Regions from separate parts of the Pseudomonas sp. GW823-FHT02C05 genome, predicted to be linked through region 3. Evidence: predicted binding sites of a transcription regulator. Region 3 holds the regulator's gene; each other region holds the start of a gene.
The links. The regulator sigma-54, encoded in region 3, starts transcription at its own class of promoters, with help from an activator protein. The targets are predictions, from matches to a motif close to ANTGGCATNNANNTTGCTNT.
Positions count from the first base shown of each region.

Region 1 (3,308 bases), on a different contig from region 3:
TCGATGATGTCCTGCTTGTGGCTGGCGATCAGGGGGCGCAGTACCAGTTTCTCGGTCACGCAGTCGATCACCGACAGGTTCGGCAGGGTCTGGCTGGACACCTGGGAAATCGCCTCGCCGGTCACCAGCGCATCGATGTGCAGGCGGTCGGCGATGCTCGACGCGGCACGCAACATCATACGCTTCAAAATGACGCCCATATGACTGTTGTCGACTTTGCCGAGGATTTCCCCGAGCACTTCCTCGAACGGCACGCTGACGAACAGCACGCGCTGGGAGCTGCCGTACTTCTTCCATATATAGTGCGCGACTTCCATCACGCCCAGTTCATGGGCACGCCCGCCCAGGTTGAAGAAGCAGAAATGCCCCATCAGGCCGCGGCGCATGATCTGGTACGCCGCCACCGTGGAATCGAAACCGCCGGACATCAGGACCAGGGTCTGTTCCAGGGCGCCCAGCGGGTAGCCGCCGATGCCGTTGTGCTGGCTGTGGATCACGAACAACCGTTGGTCGCGAATTTCCATCCGCACTTCGATTTCAGGCTCTTTCAGGGAAATTCCGGCGGCACCGCACTGCCGACGCAGTTGGCTGCCGACGTATTTTTCCACGTCCATGGAGCTGAATTCATGCTTGCCGGCACGCTTGCAGCGCACGGCAAAAACCTTCCCCGGGAGGGCTTCGCCAAAGTGCTGCTTGCACTTGGCGACGATGTCGTCGAAGTCGCCCAGAGGGTACTCGTCGACCTGCAGGAAATGCGCGATGCCGGGCATGCAGCTCAGGCGCTCGGTCATGTCCTTCAGGGCCTTGGGCTCGCTGACGGCGGTTTCCAGCTCGAGGTTGTCCCACACACCATTGACCACCACGGCCGGGTCCAGGTCGCGGAGCACGGCACGGATGTTCTTCGCCAACTGACGGATGAAACGCGTCCGAACCGGGCGGCTCTTGATGGTGATTTCCGGGAAAACTTTAACGATTAGTTTCATGAAAACAGCGCGCGCTGGGCCAGCCGAAAAAGGGGGGCGCGGATTATAGCGGAAATTGCTCAAGGTTTAACCAGTTTATGTGCAGAAGGTTTTCGATGCACCAAAACGGGTCATTTATTGGCAAAGACGCTACATTGCAGTGCGCCAAATGCCGGCATTCAACCCAATACGTCGCAGAAAGCGTGATTTTGGGGCAGAAAACCCATCTCGGGGCACTGGCATGCAATTTGCTCCCTTGTGAGGCAGGTTGCCATGGCAGAGTATTCGCGCCGGCATCACCCACATTCTAAGGGCACTCCAACACCAAGCCCGAAGCCACCCGGAGGACACTATGTCGAAGTCGGTTCAACTCATCAAAGATCATGACGTCAAATGGATTGATCTGCGCTTCACTGACACCAAGGGCACTCAACATCACGTGACCATGCCGGCTCGTGATGCGCTGGATGAAGACTTCTTCGAAGCTGGCAAGATGTTCGACGGCTCCTCCATCGCTGGCTGGAAAGGCATCGAAGCCTCCGACATGATCCTGATGCCGGACGACGAAACCGCCGTACTGGACCCGTTCACCGAAGAACCGACCCTGATCCTGGTGTGCGACATCATCGAGCCTTCGAGCATGCAGGGTTACGATCGTGACCCACGTGCCATCGCCAAGCGTGCCGAAGAGCACCTGAAAGCCACCGGTATCGGCGACACCGTATTCGCCGGCCCAGAGCCAGAGTTCTTCATCTTCGACCAGGTGAAATTCAAGTCCGACATCTCCGGCTCCATGTTCAAGATCTACTCCGAACAAGGTTCGTGGATGTCCGACCAGGACATCGAAGGCGGTAACAAGGGCCACCGTCCAGGCGTCAAGGGCGGCTACTTCCCGGTTCCACCGTTCGACCACGACCACGAAATCCGTACCTCCATGTGCAACGCACTGGAAGAAATGGGCCTGACCGTCGAAGTTCACCACCACGAAGTGGCGACTGCCGGCCAGAACGAAATCGGCGTCAAGTTCAACACCCTGGTGAAGAAGGCCGACGAAACCCAGACCCTGAAGTACGTGGTGCACAACGTGGCTGACGCCTACGGCCGCACTGCCACCTTCATGCCCAAGCCTCTGTACGGCGACAACGGCTCGGGCATGCACGTCCACATGTCGATCTGGAAAGACGGCAAGAACACCTTCGCAGGTGAAGGCTATGCCGGCCTGTCCGATACCGCCCTGTACTTCATCGGCGGCATCATCAAGCACGGTAAGGCCCTGAACGGCTTCACCAACCCGGCGACCAACTCCTACAAGCGTCTGGTGCCAGGCTTCGAAGCCCCGGTCATGCTGGCCTACTCGGCGCGCAACCGCTCCGCTTCGATCCGTATTCCTTACGTGTCGAGCCCTAAGGCCCGCCGTATCGAAGCCCGTTTCCCGGACCCGGCTGCCAACCCGTACCTGGCCTTCGCTGCCCTGCTGATGGCCGGCCTGGACGGTATCCAGAACAAGATCCACCCTGGCGACGCTGCTGACAAAAACCTGTACGACCTGCCGCCTGAAGAGGCCAAAGAGATCCCACAAGTTTGCGGCAGCCTGAAGGAAGCCCTGGAAGAGCTGGACAAAGGTCGTGCGTTCCTGACCAAAGGCGGCGTTTTCAGCGACGACTTCATCGACGCCTACATCGCCCTGAAAAGCGAAGAAGAAATCAAGGTACGTACCTTCGTACACCCACTGGAATACGAGCTGTACTACAGCTGCTGATCCGGTAACGCCGGCGCAAGCCGCGTGATCAAGAGGCCTCCTTCGGGAGGCCTTTTTTATGCCCGCGCATTTGCCCTGCCCGGGGTGGTTGCGTGCATCATGGGCGCCGTCTCCCCATCAGCAGCCGAGCCCGCCCATGACTTCGCGCCTCAACCTGTGCCTCGCCCTGACTTGCAGCCTGTTCGCCACCGCCGCCTGCGCCAGTGACGCCCCGCCCGCCCTCGCCCCGCTGCTGCAGAGCATCGGCGAACGCCTGGCGATTGCCGATCAGGTGGCCCTGAGCAAATGGGACAGCCACAAGGCCGTGGAAGACCGCCCGCGGGAACAACAGGTGATCGCCGGGGCAACCGCCCAGGCCGCAACCTATCACTTGAGCGAAGAAACGGTTGGGCAGTTCTTCGCCGCCCAGATCGAAGCCAACAAGCTGGTGCAATACGCCCGACTCTCGACCTGGCACTTGCAAGGCCGGGCACCGGACACGCCGCGCCAGGACCTGGCCGGGCAGATCCGCCCCCAACTTGATCAGTTACAAAAACGCCTGCTGCAGCAACTGGCCGACTTCAGCCCGCAGCGCACCGACCGCCAAT
Region 1 is NZ_JBXAJU010000005.1:287,530-290,837, reverse strand. Features, by position in the region: gene thiI (tRNA uracil 4-sulfurtransferase ThiI) at 1-983, opposite strand, end outside; gene glnA (glutamate--ammonia ligase) at 1,315-2,721, shown strand; gene AC1RGE_RS26530 (chorismate mutase) at 2,858-3,308, shown strand, end outside.
Region 1: a site for sigma-54 is predicted at 1,198-1,217, ahead of glnA (glutamate--ammonia ligase). Genes of this name have one in related genera too.

Region 2 (3,308 bases), on a different contig from region 3:
GACCGTCGATGACTCGTCGGTGGCACGCAAGCAGGTCACCCGTTGCCTGCAAACCGTAGGTGTCGAGGTAGTGGCATTGAATGATGGCCGGCAAGCGCTGGATTACTTGCGCAAACTGGTGGACGAGGGCAAGAAGCCGGAAGAGGAATTCCTCATGATGATTTCCGACATCGAGATGCCCGAAATGGACGGTTACACCCTCACGGCCGAGATACGTAATGATCCACGCATGCAAAAGCTGCATATCATCCTGCATACTTCGTTGTCAGGGGTGTTCAATCAGGCGATGGTGAAGAAGGTCGGTGCCGATGACTTCCTTGCCAAGTTCCGCCCTGATGACCTGGCATCCCGGGTAGTCGACCGGATCAAAGCAGCAGATCACAGCTAAGGGCACTCGCCCTGGCGGACATAAGATTTAAGAGGCGGCAGCATTGTCTACGGGTAATTTGGATTTTGAACAGTTCCGGGTCTTCCTGGAAAAAGCCTGTGGTATTTTGCTCGGGGAAAATAAGCAATATCTAGTCTCGAGCCGTCTCAACAAACTGATGGAGCAGCAAGGGATAAAAACCTTGGGTGAGCTGGTCCAGCGGATTCAGACCCAGCCCCGCAGTGGTTTGCGCGAGATGGTCGTGGATGCCATGACGACCAACGAAACCTTGTGGTTTCGCGACACCTACCCATTCGAGGTGTTGAAGAACAAGGTGCTTCCCGAAGCCATCAAGGCCAGTCCCAACCAGCGCTTGCGCATCTGGTCGGCGGCCTGTTCGTCGGGGCAGGAGCCCTACTCGCTGTCGATGTCCATCGATGAGTTCGAGCGTAGCAACATGGGGCAGTTGAAGATGGGGGTGCAGATCGTTGCCACTGATCTATCCGGGACCATGCTCAACAACTGCAAGACCGGTGAATATGACAGCCTGGCAATTGGTCGTGGCCTGTCGGCCGAGCGCCTGCAGCGTTACTTCGACCCCAAGGGGCCGGGGCGCTGGGTGGTCAAGGCGCCGATCAAGAGCCGGGTGGAGTTTCGCTCGTTCAACCTGCTGGACAGCTACGCCAGTCTGGGCAAGTTCGACATCGTGTTCTGTCGCAATGTGTTGATCTACTTCTCGGCGGAGGTCAAGAAGGACATCCTGATGCGCATTCACAGCACCCTGAAGCCTGGCGGCTACCTGTTCCTGGGGGCTTCCGAAGCCCTCAATGGGCTGCCGGATCATTATCAGATGGTGCAATGCAGTCCGGGCATCATCTACCAGGCCAAGTAGCCAGCAGATCGTCGTACCGAAAAAGGAGGCCATTGGGCCTCCTTTTTTGTGCCTGCAATTATCTGGCGCGCCGGCTGAAAGCGGCAGGGTGGTTGCCGCTTTGCCGGTGTTTCGCGGAAATCCATTGCCGCTTTTCTGGCATTGCCGCCTTGCCGTCGCCGGCAAACCCCTGAAATACGGGGTTTGAAGACTTGGCACGCAGCTTGCTATATCCGAGTTACGAAAAATCAGGTCACCCAAAGGTTTCCGCCATGAGCATCAGCTTCGATAAAGCGCTCGGTATCCATGAACAGGCCCTTGGCTTTCGCGCCAAGCGTGCCGAAGTTCTGGCCAACAACATCGCCAACGCCGATACCCCGAACTACAAGGCTCGGGACCTGGACTTCTCTGCCGTGCTTGCCGAGCAGAATCAGAAGGCCCAGAACGGTACCTTCGCGTTGAACATGACCAACAACCGGCATATCGAAGCCCAGGGCTTGAGCAGTGGTGATGAATCGCTGCTGTATCGCACCCCGATGCAACCTTCGATCGACCAGAACACCGTGGACGCCCAGCTGGAGCAATCGAGCTACGCGCAGAACTCGGTGGATTTCCAGGCCAGCTTCACGCTGCTCAACAGCAAATTCAAAGGGCTGGTAGCAGCCCTGCGCGGAGAGTAATCCATGTCCCTCGCCAGTGTTTTCAATATTGCCGGTAGTGGCATGAGCGCCCAGACCACCCGTCTGAACACCGTCGCCAGTAACATCGCCAACGCCGAGAGCGTCTCGTCGAGCATCGACCAGACCTACCGCGCTCGTCACCCGGTGTTTGCCACCATGTTCCAGGGGGCGCAAAGCGGCGGCAGCGACTCGCTGTTCCAGAACCAGGACGCTGCCGGCCAGGGCGTGCAGGTACTGGGTGTGGTCGAAGACCAGAGCAACCTCGAAGCTCGTTACGAGCCGAACCATCCCGCCGCTGATGCCAAGGGTTATGTCTACTACCCCAACGTCAACGTGGTGGAAGAAATGGCCGACATGATTTCTGCCAGCCGTTCGTTCCAGACCAACGCTGAAATGATGAACACCGCTAAAACCATGATGCAGAAGGTCCTGACCCTGGGTCAGTGATAAGGGGCGAAGACCATGAGCGTTACTGATACCACCAACGCCCCATCCCTCAAGGATATCCTGGCGAATTCGTCGAAAACGACGAGCAATACCAGTGCCGACGGCCTGGCCGCGGCGACCAACAGCGCCACCGGCAAACAGAGCCTGGGCAAGGACGCATTCCTCAAGCTGCTGGTAACCCAGCTGAACAACCAGAACCCGCTGGATCCGCAGGACAACAGTGCGTTCGTTGCCCAGTTGGCGCAGTTCTCCACCCTGGAAGGCATCACCACCCTCAACTCCTCGGTGAATGCGATCACGGGTAACTACAAGTCTTCCCAGGCCTTGCAGGCTTCGTCCCTGGTGGGGCGCTCGGTCATCGTGCAGACCGGTACCACCCAGGTCGACACCAGCAAGAGCATGACCGGCTCGGTCACCGTGCCATCCAGCGTGAACTCGGTCACCGTGACCGTCACCGACAAGGACGGCAATACCGTCAAGACCATCGACATGGGCAGCCAGAAGGCCGGCAACGCCAGCTTTGTCTGGGATGGCACCAAGACTGACGGCACCAAGGCGGATCCGGGCAACTACACCTTCAAGGCCAGCACCACCATCGATGGCAAGGGCACTGATCTGATCACCTACCTGCCGGCCACGGTCAATAGCGTGACCATCAGCCAGACCGGCGGCGAGTTGATGTTGAACCTCGCCGGCATGAGCAGCCCGATTGCCCTGTCCAAAGTACAAACCATTGGTATCTAGAGCCGACTAACCGGCACAAGGAGTGGAATATGTCTTTCAATATCGGCCTTAGCGGTCTCTACGCTGCCAACAAACAGCTGGACGTTACCGGCAACAACATCGCCAACGTCGCTACCACCGGCTTCAAATCCTCCCGTGCGGAATTCGCCGACGTCTATTCGGCCACCAAGCTGGGCAGCGGTACCCAGGTGATTGGTAA
Region 2 is NZ_JBXAJU010000003.1:703,863-707,170, forward strand. Features, by position in the region: gene AC1RGE_RS19645 (chemotaxis protein CheV) at 1-388, shown strand, start outside; gene cheR (protein-glutamate O-methyltransferase CheR) at 432-1,259, shown strand; gene flgB (flagellar basal body rod protein FlgB) at 1,511-1,918, shown strand; gene flgC (flagellar basal body rod protein FlgC) at 1,922-2,365, shown strand; gene flgD (flagellar hook assembly protein FlgD) at 2,381-3,109, shown strand; gene flgE (flagellar hook protein FlgE) at 3,139-3,308, shown strand, end outside.
Region 2: a site for sigma-54 is predicted at 1,450-1,469, ahead of flgB (flagellar basal body rod protein FlgB). Genes of this name have one in related genera too.

Region 3 (3,308 bases):
TCGAAGACATCCTGCATCTCCAGATCAGGCACTTCACGGCTGATCAGGTTGGCAATTTGTTCGAGGGCGCGTTTTTTACTGCCGCCCGGCACGTTCACCAGGGAACGGCCGGGGGTCAGGATGCTTTCAAGTCGGATCATGGGAGGGGAGTGTTAGCGACCCGTGCCTTGGAGAAGGTGGAGTTGCTTTTCCTTATGCTTTTTCAGTTGGCGGTCAAGCTTGTCCGTGAGCAGGTCGATTGCGGCATACATATCGTCATGTTCTGCGTTGGCAACGACCTCCCCACCGTGGATGTGCAGGGTGGCTTCGATTTTCTGCTTCAGCTTCTCGACAGCCATGGTGACCTGCACATTGGTAATCTTGTCGAAGTGCCTCTCCAGCCGGTCGAGTTTTTCGCCGATGTAGACGCGCAGGGGTTCAGTCACTTCGAGTTGGTGTCCACTGATGTTGACTTGCATACAGCTTCTCCTTCGTTGCCAGTGCATAACGCGGCAGGCTGGGTTGCCTGCCACCTAGACTACGTTTGAAAACGACACCGGGCCCTTTTCAAACACACTCTGAAACGCTGTGGCCAGCCCTGCGGCTACATCAACCGCTTACGTTCGCTGGAAGGCGCGATCCCAAGGGATTCGCGGTACTTGGCGACGGTACGACGGGCTACCTGAATGCCTTGTGCCTCCAGTAAACCAGCGATCTTGCTGTCACTCAACGGCTTTTTCTGATTTTCCGCGGCCACCAATTTTTTGATGATCGCGCGGATCGCCGTGGACGAGCATTCACCGCCTTCCGAAGTGCTGACGTGGCTGGAGAAAAAGTATTTCAGCTCATATATGCCCCGTGGGGTATGCATGAATTTTTGCGTGGTCACCCGGGAAATCGTCGATTCGTGCATGCCCACCGCCTCGGCGATATCGTGCAGAACCAGCGGCTTCATCGCTTCATCGCCATATTCGAGAAAGCCGCGCTGGTGCTCGACGATCTGGGTGGCGACCTTCATCAGGGTTTCATTGCGGCTTTGCAGGCTCTTGATGAACCAGCGGGCTTCCTGCAACTGGTTGCGCATGAAGGTGTTGTCGGCGCTGGTGTCGGCGCGGCGTACAAAACCGGCGTACTGGGCGTTGACCCGCAGGCGCGGCACGGATTCCTGGTTCAGTTCCACCAGCCAGCGTTCGTTGTCCTTGCGCACTATGACGTCCGGGACCACGTATTCGGCTTCGCTGGATTCGATCTGCGAACCGGGGCGGGGGTTGAGGCTCTGCACCAGCTCGATGACCTGGCGCAACTCATCTTCCTTGAGCTTCATGCGCCGCATCAGCTGGCTATAGTCGCGGCTGCCCAGGAGGTCGATGTAGTCACTGACCAGGCGCTGGGCCTCGCCCAGCCAGGGCGTTTTCGCCGGCAGCTGGCGCAGTTGCAGCAACAGGCACTCGCCCAGGTTGCGGGCGCCGATGCCCGCGGGTTCGAATTGCTGGATGCGGTGCAGGACGGCTTCTATCTCGTCCAGTTCGATGTCCAGTTCCGGATCGAAGGCTTCGAGGATCTCCTCGAGGGTTTCGTCCAGGTAGCCCTGATTGTTGATGCAGTCGATCAGGGTCACGGCGATCAGGCGGTCGGTGTCCGACATCGGCGCCAGGTTCAGTTGCCAGAGCAGGTGGCTCTGCAGGCTCTCGCCCGCGGAAGTGCGGGTGGTGAAGTCCCACTCGTCGTCATCGCTGCTGGGCAGGCTGCTGGCGCTGGTCTGGTATACGTCTTCCCAGGCGGTGTCGACCGGCAGTTCGTTGGGGATGCGCTCGTTCCACTCACCGTCCTCGAGGTTGTCCACCGTGGGGGCGGTTTCCTGGTAGGAGGGCTCCTGGATCTCGGTATTGGGTTTGGACTCGGTGTTGTCGGCCAGGGGGTCGCTGTTGTCGAAGTCGTCGCCTTCTTCCTGGCGTTCGAGCATCGGGTTGGACTCCAGGGCTTCCTGGATTTCCTGTTGCAGGTCCAGGGTCGACAATTGGAGCAGGCGGATGGCCTGTTGCAGCTGCGGTGTCATCGTCAGCTGCTGGCCCATTCTAAGGACTAGCGATGGTTTCATGGCAGGGGCTTAACACCTTATTTGCCGGCGCACATGCGCCATCCACTACAGGGCGCCGGAGCGCCAAACATAAGCAAATTATATGCCTGAAACTGAAGTGTTTGCCTAGAGCGCTGTAACAATAAAGTTTGTAGGGTTTTATTGTTCCCGGCGCCCTGGCGTCCAGCCCAACACATCAGCCCTTACAGGCGGAACTCATGGCCCAGATAGACTTCCTTGACCAGTTCGTTGGCCAGGATGGTCTCGGAGTCGCCTTCGGCGATCAGTTGCCCGTCGTTGACGATGTAGGCGGTCTCACAGATGTCCAGGGTTTCCCGGACGTTGTGGTCGGTGATCAGCACCCCGATGCCCTTGGCCTTGAGGTGGTGGATGATCTGCTTGATATCGCCCACCGAGATCGGGTCGACACCGGCGAAGGGTTCGTCCAGCAGGATGAACTTGGGCGCGGTGGCCAGGGCCCGGGCGATCTCCACACGGCGCCGCTCACCACCAGACAGGCTCATGCCGAGGTTGTCGCGGATGTGGTTGATGTGGAATTCCTGCAGCAGGCTTTCCAGTTCCTGGCGACGGCCGGCCTTGTCGAGCTCCTTGCGGGTCTCGAGGATGGCCATGATGTTGTCGGCCACCGACAGCTTGCGAAAGATCGAGGCTTCCTGGGGCAGGTAGCCGATACCGGCGCGTGCGCGACCGTGCATCGGTTGGTGGCTGACATCCAGGTCGTCGATCAGGACGCGGCCCTGATCGGCCTGGACCAGGCCGACGATCATGTAGAAGCAGGTGGTCTTGCCGGCGCCGTTGGGGCCGAGCAGGCCGACGATCTGACCGCTGTCGATGGACAGGCTGACATCACGCACGACCTGGCGGCTCTTGTAGCTCTTGGCCAGGTGCTGAGCTTTCAGAGTTGCCATTACTGGGCCTTTTGCTCGTCGGTTTTCTTTTTCGGCTGGATGACCATGTCGATCCGCGGACGCGGCGCGGTAACCGAGCTGCCATTGGCGCGACCGGCGTTGGCAACCTGCTTGACGGTGTCGTAGACGATCTTCTCGCCTTCGGTGGTATTACCGTCGTTGATGACCTTGGCCTTGTCGATCAGCACGATGCGGTTCTGCTGGGCATGGTACTGGATGGTCACGGCGTAGGCCTGGACCGGTTTCGGGTCGGTCTGCTTCTGCAGTTGCTCGAAGTAGGCGAGGTTGCCCACCGAGGTCACCACGTCGATTTCACCGGTCTT
Region 3 is NZ_JBXAJU010000002.1:214,977-218,284, forward strand. Features, by position in the region: gene ptsN (PTS IIA-like nitrogen regulatory protein PtsN) at 1-140, opposite strand, end outside; gene hpf (ribosome hibernation-promoting factor, HPF/YfiA family) at 153-458, opposite strand; gene AC1RGE_RS11945 (RNA polymerase factor sigma-54) at 584-2,077, opposite strand; gene lptB (LPS export ABC transporter ATP-binding protein) at 2,260-2,985, opposite strand; gene lptA (lipopolysaccharide transport periplasmic protein LptA) at 2,985-3,308, opposite strand, start outside.

Region 4 (3,308 bases), on a different contig from region 3:
GGGAGTGCGGCAGCATCAGGTTATAGGGCGCAGCCACAGGTTCCGGCTCCAGCCCCAGCACGTCGCGGGCCTGGGCTCGCCAGTCGCGTTCGAGCATTTTCGGCAGGCGCCACACCAGCACGTTGAGAAAGCTGCCGACGATCAGGCCCAATACCAGGGCCGCAGCCACGAAGGCCATGGGGTAGAGAGTGAGGGCGTCAGTCAGGGGCATGTTCAGATCGCTGTACCGAGTTGGAAGATAGGCAGGTACATGGCAACCACCAGGGCGCCGACGATACCCCCCAGGACCACCATGATCAACGGCTCCATGAGGCTGGTCAGGCTGTCCACCAGGTTGTCCACCTCGACCTCGTAATGGATCGCGACTTTTTCCAGCAGATGATCCAGGGTTCCGGACTCTTCGCCGATGGCGGTCATCTGGATCGCCATGGTCGGGAAGACGCCGCTGGCGCGCATGGCAAAGTTCAATTGCATGCCGGCGGCGACCTGCTGGCGGATCCGTTGCACCGCTTGCCTGAAGACAGGGTTGCCGCTGGCTCCGGCCACTGAATCCAGGGCCTGCACCAGGGGAACGCCGGCGGCGAAGGTGGTGGCCAGGGTCCGTGCGTAGCGGGCCACCGCGGATTTGTGCAGCAGTGGCCCGGCCAGGGGCATGTGCAAAAGGCCGACATCCAGGCGGTCACGCAAGCTCGGGGAGCGCTGATAGGCCAGGCGCGCCGCAAGCCCGCCCAGCACACCGGCGGCCAGCAGCAGCGCCCCCTGCTGCTGGATGAAATGTGACAGAGCGATGACCCACTGGGTGAGCAGTGGCAGCTCGGCATTGAAACCGGCGAACAGGCTCTGGAACTGGGGGACCACCTTGAGCAGCAGGATGCTGCTGACCACGACCGCCACGCCGATCACCGCCAAGGGATAGACCATGGCCTTCTTCAGCCGCGCCTTCAGGTTCTCGCTCTTTTCCTTGTAGGTGGCGACTCTCTCCAGCAGGGTATCCAGGGCGCCGGCCTGCTCGCCGGCGTCCACCAGGTTGCAGTACAGCGGGTCGAAGTGGCGCGGCTGTCTGCGCAACGCCGTGGCCAGGCTGGAGCCGGCCTCGATGTCGCGCTTGAGGCTGGCCAGCAGTTGGCGCATCTGCGGATGCTCGAAGCTTTCGGCAATGATGTCGAAGGATTGCAGCAGCGGCACCCCGGCCTGCATCAGCGTGGCCAACTGCCGGGTGAGCAGGGCAATGTCCCGTGCCCCTACTCGCTGATGCAGGCGCAGCCAGCCCTTGGGTTTGCGTCGGACTCGGGTTGGGGTGATGCCCTGTCTGCGCAATTGCGCCCTGATCAGGGCCGGGGTCGCGGCGCTGAGTTCTCCGGTGAGGGGGCGGCCCTGGCTGTCGGTGCCGTGCCAGAGATAGACACTGGTCGCGGGTGCTTTTACCGCCATGGTTCGATCCTTGGTGCAAGGGTGGATAGGGAGGCGCAAGCGCCCTGCTGTGTTCGAACGGGTGATAGATCACCCTGCCCCCCCGGACGTTCCTTGGTGGGGGCGCGAGCCGACCGTCGGGCCGCCATGCACCTGTCCAAGCCTAGCTGGCGAGGCGCTGCCGGAGAGGGGCAGGGGCTGACGAAATTTGTCAGTTTGTGCGACTCCTTGCGCTCAAGGCCATGGGCTATCGCACCTGCAGGCCACGTAATCCGTGGGTTATCCCCTGGCACAGGCTGTGCTTCACGCCTTTGTGCTCATGCAACATTCGTCCATGCCAGGAGGCAACCCATGAAACATCAATCCGGTTTTACCCTGATCGAATTGCTGGTGGTGGTAGCCATCATCGGCATCCTCGCCACCGTGGCGATGCCGATGTATGCCAAGTACCAGGCGCGGGCCAAGGTGATTGCCGCCCTGGCCGAGGCGTCGGCCCTGAAGGTCAACGTCGAGGATCTGCTGAACCAAGGGACCGATCCGACCCTGGCCCTCGCCGGGGGCACGGCCCAGACCGCCAACTGCCGGATGAGTGCCGGCGGGACGGCGGCCACCGGTGAAGGCAGCATTGGCTGCACCCTGCTCAATGCGCCGGGGCCGGTGCTGAACAAGACCCTGACCCTGACCCGTTCGGCGACTTCAGGATGGACATGCACCACCACTGTGGAGGCCGACTATGCGCCCAAAGGCTGTGGTGCACAGGGGGCTTGAGGAGGCTTTTCACGATTGGCCAGGCCGCGCTGAAAAAGCCGCAACTTGCATGCAGATTGGCGGGCAGTCATGCATTTTGCATGATGCCGAATTATTTGTGATTTTATAACTTATTGATTTTTATGAATATTTATAGGATCCAAGACTTGGCACAGCACCTGCAATATCCCTCATAACCCTGTTGCCAGGACACGGCGCAGGCTTTCTTAAAGAACAGGAGTTACTCGTATGAAGAAGTTCGCTATCGCTGCCGCAACTGCTACCGCTCTGACCCTGACCATGGCTAACGCAGCATTTGCGCAGACCACTCAAAACACCCAGTCGCCCATGGTGGTGGCTGCCGGTGAAGTGACCAAGGCCAAAGAGGCCACCTCCGATACCTGGATCACCACCAAAGTGAAAAGCGATCTGGTAACCGAGAAAGGCATTCCTGGCACCGACATCAAGGTTGAAACCAACAAGGGCGTTGTTTCGCTGTCGTCCACTGTTGCGGTAACCGAGGCTCAGAAAGCTACCGCCGTGGCCATCACCAAGAAAATCAAAGGCGTCAAGGCAGTTTCCGCTGACGGCCTGAAAGCCGAGTAACACTCACGCTTCTCGCCTGGACAGGGAGAGGGTGCGGTAGACGAGCCGAGTGATACGTCTGCCGCTTCTCAAAAGGGTTCATGCGGAAGATCACAAGGACGTGATCATTACAGGCCCCGGCACTGAGTGTCGGGGCCTGTTCTATTGTGGGCGCCAGGCAGGCGCTGCAGGAGAGACCGGGCGGGCTGGGTGGAGCCCGGCGCGAGAGGTTTATTCGCTGTCCAGGTGCAGCGGGGTGACGACCCGGCCATCGCTTTCGGCCTGGCCCAGGTTGGCATCGATGAAGTAGACCCGGTCGTCGGCCAGTTGGCCCTTGTCCACCAGGAAGTCCTTGATGCTGCTGGCGCGCTCCTGACCCAGTTGTCGCAACAGCACGTCGCTGCTGCTCCAGAACTTGATCAGACCTTCACGCAGCTTGGCGCTGCGTTCGTCGCGGCTGAGCTGGGTCCATTCCGCCGGCGGCTGCTGTTTCAGGCGGGTGCGGTAGATGCCTTCCAGCAGAGGGGCCTTTTCGCCCTCGGGAACCTGCAGCAGGGACGCCTGGG
Region 4 is NZ_JBXAJU010000006.1:41,344-44,651, reverse strand. Features, by position in the region: gene AC1RGE_RS28525 (prepilin peptidase) at 1-211, opposite strand, end outside; gene AC1RGE_RS28520 (type II secretion system F family protein) at 214-1,431, opposite strand; gene AC1RGE_RS28515 (pilin) at 1,762-2,178, shown strand; gene AC1RGE_RS28510 (BON domain-containing protein) at 2,407-2,763, shown strand; gene AC1RGE_RS28505 (DUF748 domain-containing protein) at 2,974-3,308, opposite strand, start outside.
Region 4: a site for sigma-54 is predicted at 1,696-1,715, ahead of AC1RGE_RS28515 (pilin). Genes of this name have one in related genera too.